2 regions of the Paenibacillus sp. Negev47 genome follow, and region 2 is predicted to be linked to the other one. Evidence: riboswitches for the same ligand, from Rfam matches in the RefSeq annotation. Region 2 holds a riboswitch; the other holds the start of a gene.
The links. A riboswitch is a leader RNA that binds a small molecule or an ion and turns the genes downstream of it on or off. The one in region 2 is predicted to bind glycine.
Positions count from the first base shown of each region.

Region 1: another riboswitch for glycine. It lies ahead of sdaAB (L-serine ammonia-lyase, iron-sulfur-dependent subunit beta); the one in region 2 lies ahead of gcvT (glycine cleavage system aminomethyltransferase GcvT).

Region 1 is NZ_CM177754.1:497,156-500,575, reverse strand. It holds gene sdaAA (L-serine ammonia-lyase, iron-sulfur-dependent, subunit alpha) at 228-1,166, opposite strand; gene sdaAB (L-serine ammonia-lyase, iron-sulfur-dependent subunit beta) at 1,156-1,845, opposite strand; glycine riboswitch at 1,958-2,092, opposite strand; glycine riboswitch at 2,097-2,221, opposite strand; gene AC4G47_RS02425 (LolA family protein) at 2,381-3,420, opposite strand, start outside.
Region 2 is NZ_CM177754.1:1,392,805-1,396,224, reverse strand. It holds gene AC4G47_RS06480 (PTS mannitol transporter subunit IIBC) at 1-50, opposite strand, end outside; gene gcvH (glycine cleavage system protein GcvH) at 469-861, opposite strand; glycine riboswitch at 1,205-1,327, shown strand; glycine riboswitch at 1,331-1,431, shown strand; gene gcvT (glycine cleavage system aminomethyltransferase GcvT) at 1,648-2,784, shown strand; gene gcvPA (aminomethyl-transferring glycine dehydrogenase subunit GcvPA) at 2,781-3,420, shown strand, end outside.

The DNA.
Region 1 (3,420 bases), 900 kb from region 2:
CTTTATATATCGTATTGATATATGACAATAAATAATATATCAATACGATATATAAAGAGTCAATGTTTTTATTTTCTTCGTTAGAAAAAGACAAAAAAGCCGATACAAATCTTCACCAGGAAGATTTGTATCGGCTTTTCGTATCATGTAGGGAGCCCTGCATCATCTTTAATAGTCAAGGCTCAAGGCTCCACAAGTTAGAGTTAGATTTATTTCATATCAATCCATTATGCCGTAGGTTCTGCATCATTTTCAGTAGAGGACTCCGTCTCCTGTTCGGCACGTTTTGCTTTCGGTTTGGCCAGATTTTGCATCATTTTGCGGCCTGTTGGTGTCTGAGCCAATCCGCCTTGGGCTGTCTCCCGGTGACGGCTCGGCATCGCACTGCCTACTTCCAGCATGACGTCTATGACTTCGTCTGACGGGATGGCACTACGTACACCGGCCAATGCCATATCGGCCGCAGCCAATGCTGTGACGGCACCCAGTCCGTTACGGACGATGCACGGAATTTCGACGAGGCCTGCGACTGGATCGCAGATAAGGCCCAGTGTATTTTTTAAAGCCAAGCCAACGGCATGAACGACCTGCTCCGGTGTACCTCCACGCAGTTCAACCATGGCACCCGCAGCCATACCAATCGCAGAACCCACTTCCGCCTGACAGCCACCCTCGGCACCGGAGATAAATGAATTGTTCGCAATAACATAACCGATTGCCCCAGCACAGAACAACCCGTTAACCAAGTGTTCGTCCGTCCAGCCAAACCGCTCCTGTGAACTGATAAACACACCAGGAATAATGCCGCAGGAACCAGCTGTTGGTGTTGCCACGATGCGGCCCATGGAAGCATTCACTTCAGATACACACAGGGCATACGCCATCGCAAGTGCAGAAGCATCACCAGAGCAAGTCTCACCTTTGCGAATGTACTCGGCCATTTTCTTGCCGTCTCCACCCGTTAACCCGCTGCGTGATGTGGTATCTTCCGTTAATCCCTTCTGTACCGCTTCCTTCATCACTTGATAATAGTCCGACATCTGCTGCACAACGTTCGCTTCAGGCGTATTCGTTTCTTGGACCTGCTCCTCAATCATCAGCTGAGCAATGGTTTTGGATTCCGCTGTACAGATCGTATTCAATTCGTGCAAATGTTTAAACCGCATCCGAATCAACTCCTCTCTTCAAATCAATGACACGAATGTCCAGCACATGGTCGAGCGAACGCAGACGCTTCAACATATCCGGATTAGGCACGCCGTCCATCTCCATTGCCGTCAGCGCTTCACCATCCCGAGCTTTCCGATCCACCTGCATATAGCCGATGTTAACTCCCGATGAACTGATCGTAGACGTCACTGACGCAAGTACGCCTGCTTTGTCAGCATGCCGCAGAACGAGTGTAGGGAATTCACCACTGATCTGGACACGAAAATCATTCATCGCATGCACCGATACGCTGCCGCCACCAATGGAAGCCCCGATCAAGGAGCAGGCACGCTCTCCATGCCATAACTCAATTTTGACCGTATTCGGATGCGGAGCAGGCAGGCCGCTTGTATAAAACTCAACCTCCATGCCCGCTTCTTCTGCGTATTGCTCTGCATCCGGGATACGCGGATCGTCTGTGACATAGTCCAGAAGACCGCCGATCAGTGCCAGATCCGTGCCGTGACCCTGATACGTATCTGCAAATGAACCGTACAGCGTCAGTCGCGCCCGATCCGGCGTACAACCGAGCCACTGGCGAGCGATTCTCCCTAACCTTGCTGCTCCAGCTGTATGTGAACTTGAAGGCCCCGTCATCGACGGGCCAATAATTGAAAACACATCTTTAAATCGCACCTTGTAACCCTCCAATTGTATTCGTCATTTCCATCCAGATCCCATTCCACAATGTTCTTTTTTTACTGAATGATGACATCAAAAAAGGACAGAAGAAGGCCTCAGGCCCTCTCTCTGTCCTCGATACCTGAGAGTTTCATGACCAGCAGTGTCCAAGGACAAGGTGAATGCCTGCGATTACAGGCAAGGTCACCGGGCTAACTGATCATATACCCCTTGGGTGGCGCAGTTCGCGCACTCTCCAGAGTTGCGTCCAACGATGGTACATTTACCTGAGAGATTAACCACTGCGCCGGGTGCGCAGCAGCTTGCTCCTTCGGTGCCTGAACACTAGCCCTTTTGCTCGGCTAACCCAGGTCTCTCCCGCTCGTTATCATCCGCTTATATTCACTTTCTCGTTCAACTCACATCGAACGTGTGTCTTCTGTTCAATTGGATCATATCTGAATCATATCTGGTACATATACTTACAGATTAATATGCTACACATTATATGTCAACAAAAGTGACGTATAATTATCATCTTTATCACTCATTAGGAATGATTAGGCAGCTTCAATTCATTTATCCAAGCTTGAAGCTTCTCTTTCGTCCATCCTTCGTTTTCACCCATGACGGAGTACCGCAAGCCATTTTCACTCCATGATATGTTCCGAATGCTCTTCATATATGAACCCTCGGTGTTACGAACCTTAATCTTGGCTTCATCCGGCATTAGTGTATCGTCCACATTTTCTTCCGGCATCTTGAATACTGTCAGGCTGACTTCTACCTTGTCGTCACGTACATAATACAAGGTTACTTCATCTCTGCTCAGCTCACCGCCCAATGTAGACATTTCGATCCGTGATCGTTCGAATTCTCCACTCATGTCCTGTAGGAACGGCTGTTCCAACGCTTTTTCCGCTTCCTCTAGGGTCACTTCGGAATTCTGCATCATATCGTTCAAGTCCTTCACATCGACCTCCTTAGGGATGTCAATTACGAAAGTATCCTTTGTGAATTCAGGGTCATACTGAATCGGATCATAGACCATTTCTGATTTTCCATCCCCATACGCGCTGTTTACTTTGACAATCATCCACGTTTTGGGGTCTACCCAATACTCTGAAGATATGGAGAACGCGCCTTCTTCTTTTGGTGTCAATTCAATATGAATGACGTCCTGTCCATGAAGTTTCTCCTGTCCCATCATATTCACATCATGCGTAGTACGTAACCGCTCTAGTTGATCAACCAATATTTGTTTCTGGGTTTGATTAGGCTGTTGTGACACGGATGATGCATCCATGGAATATGCTGCTCCTGTTTCTTTTTCATAAAGGATGATCTCCTTTCCGTTATTAACTGCGTAACTGACATTGCCATTCTCGGATGTTTCCGTGCGCTTTCGTCCAGTTTCACCATCTACCCATTCCTTAATTTGCATGGTGTTACTCAGCTTGTCGTCCGCCCATATCTTCATCACACCTTCCGCATAATATGAGGCAGGTTCTGTTTCTGCTGAGACAACCTTCTCGATCATATCGTCTCCTGACATAGCCAGCATATCCTTCTCCGCGCAACCTCCAAGCA
Region 2 (3,420 bases):
CCAACCCGTAGCCCACCTTTGGAATTGGACGATTGGTCCAAATTACTCATTGTATTATCCTCCTTGGATCAAGTGATTATGATTATGAAAGGGGTATCATTTCTCCCCTGCTGTAATCCTAAGCGAGAATGCTCTCCTGTTCAATGAAATGAAAGCGTACTTTCGTCATGAACAATGATGACAACATTAGGTTATGTAATCGTTTTTATCTATGCATAATGGCTGAACTCATTGGTACATAAGGCTTTTCTTGCCTATGACTTTTATCATTTCCAAAATCATTTTCTACCCTATAGCTTGATCTAATCAGACAATTTGCATCCACAATCTGCTTAAATCAGTATTCACAACGTTCCTTGGAAAACACAAAAAAACCTGTGCAAGCATCAAGCTCACACAGGTCGCAATAACATGAAGCACATCTCATTTTTGTAATAACATATGTTAATAAGTACAAGTTCATTGATTCTATTCTTCGGTATGTTTGCGATACGCATCTGCATTCATCAATGTGGACAACGCTGCAGACAGATCTCCCTCAACACGAATCTCGATCATCCAGCCTTCCTCGTAAGGAGAGCTGTTTACCAGTTCAGGTGAGTCCTGCAACGAATCATTCACCGCAATGATTGAACCAGTGACTGGAGAAAACAAGTCCGACACCGTTTTGACCGATTCGATCGTTCCAATGCTGTCTTCTGCTTTTACATTGGATTCAAGGTCAGGCAATTCCACAAACACAATGTCACCCAGCTGATGCTGCGCGAACTCGGTAATGCCAATACGTACAGTATCCTCCCCTACGGTTTGCACCCATTCGTGCTCTTCACTGTACAGGAAATCACTTTTCAATTCGCTCATCGATATCCGCCTCGCTTTTCATTAATGAGTGCATGCGATCTTTGACCTTAACCTTTTTCCCAGAACATAGCGTATGATATTTATGAATCAAATGTCAAGATACCTTACAATTTATTTGCTGATCCCCTCCTCAAACCGTAACCTGAATACACTCTTTCTACATATACTGGTGAATATTAGAATAGTAAGCGTAGTCTTTTTAAATACACGAACAATTATATTAAAACTATACTAAATATTCGGTTTTTAATCACTTTCTATGATATCGTTCTTGACATCGATAGTGGATTCACGTTTTAATGAGAGGAGTAAACGTGTTTATTGGACTATGTTATACCCGCGGATGAATGTAAAGGGAGAGATTACCCGCGACACCCGACTCGGGATGTACATGAGGTAACGCCGAAGGAGTAAACCACCGATAAGCGGAGGTGAATCTCTCAGGCAAAAGGACTTTTACGGGACGCAACTCTGGAGAGCATCTATTCGCCCTGTGCGGGCGTTATGATCACCCAAGGGGAAACCTGCTGTACGACGCGGCGGGGTAACTCTCAGGTACAAGGGACAGAGCCTTAGAATACAGCGTGCTACTTGGCATGCCGGTTCTTTGGCCTGTCCTTTTCCTTTTTCCCAAAAAACGAAAAACAGGATTCAGATCGGCGCTGTCATAGCTGCCTTATCATACTTACCCACTAAAGGTCTCTAGATGAAAATTTAAAAATACCCTGGTTCATTGATCCACGATTGCATATTCGGCCGGCTGACGGCCCATGACGAGGTGATTTGATGTCCGATTTGCTTAGAACACCACTCTTCCCACTATATCAGCAATATGAAGGCGTACGGTGCATTGATTTTGGAGGCTGGGAGCTTCCGGTACAATTTAGCGGAATCCAGAAAGAACATGAAGCGGTACGCGAGCGCGCTGGACTGTTCGATGTATCCCATATGGGCGAATTCACAGTACAGGGTGAGCAGGCTGAAGCATTTTTGCAACAAATGATGACCAATGATGTGACCACGCTGGTTCCCGGTCAAGCCCAGTATACCCTGATGTGTTATCCGAATGGCGGTGTGGTGGATGATCTGCTCGTGTATAAGCTGGAAGATCAGCAGTATATGCTCGTGGTTAACGCCTCCAACATCGACAAGGATTGGGCATGGCTGCAAGAGCACTTGATCCCTGGTGTAAGCATGACCAACGATTCGGAGCAGACGGCGCTGCTCGCCCTGCAAGGTCCACTGGCTGTAGATATTATCGGAAAAGTTACAGATACGGATGTATCCACCATTGAACCATTTCGTTTTGTGCAGAATGCCGAAGTCTGTGGAGTAAAATTGCTGTTATCCCGTACTGGTTATACCGGTGAAGATGGATTTGAACTATATATATCTGCGGATCAAGCCTCTGCGGTCTGGAATGGATTAATGCAAGCTGGAGAAGGTCACGGACTTGTACCAGCAGGCCTCGGTGCCCGGGATACGCTGCGCTTTGAAGCAAGGCTCCCTCTGTATGGACAGGAATTGTCGGCAACCATCTCTCCACTCGAAGCTGGCGTAGGTATGTTTGTGAAGCTGAATGCTGGACCCTTTATCGGACACGAAGCCTTGTTACAACAAAAAAATGATGGTCCCGCCCGCAAACTGGTCGGCATCGAAGTGCTGGAGCGTGGCATCCCCCGCCCCCACTATCCGATTTACGCCGAAGGCGTACAGATTGGTGAAGTGACGACAGGCACGCAATCACCAACATTGAAACGTAATCTGGGGCTTGCCCTCATCGACAGCAAATACGCTGCGCTCGGAACCCCGCTTGAGATTGAGATCCGCGGCAAGAAGCTGAAAGCCGTGGTCGTGAAGACCCCTTTTCATAAACGGATACGTACGTCAAAGACACCTACCCAAGGAGTTGATCAAGTATGAGCAAGCACCGTTATATTCCCATGACCGAGCAGGATCAGAGCGCCATGCTCGCAACCATTGGTGTGGATACGCTGGATGATCTGTTTCAGGACATTCCACAGGAGATTCGTTATCAGGGCGAGCTGCCCGTATCCTCCAAACTTGATGAATATGCGCTTACACGTCACATGTCCAAACAGGCTGGCGGCAACGCCAATTTCGAAACTCATGCCAGCTTCCTCGGCGCAGGCATATATGATCATCATGTTCCTTCCGTCATCAATCATGTCATATCCCGTTCCGAGTTCTACACTGCCTACACACCTTATCAGCCTGAGATCAGCCAAGGTGAACTACAGGCCATTTTCGAATTCCAGTCCTACATCTGTGAATTAACCGGTATGGCTGTAGCCAATGCCAGCATGTATGACGGTGCAACGGCCTTTGCGGAAGCAGGTAATCTGGCCGCAGCGGCAACTCGTCGCAAACAGCTCATCGTATCCCGTACCGTTCATCCGGAAGCCCGTCAGGTATTGCAGGCTTATGCGCACGGACTGAGTCTAGAGATTGTTGAGATTGGCTATAAGGATGGCGTCACTGACTGGGATGCCCTGCAAGCCGCCATATCGGACGATACCGCTGCTGTCCTGATCCAGA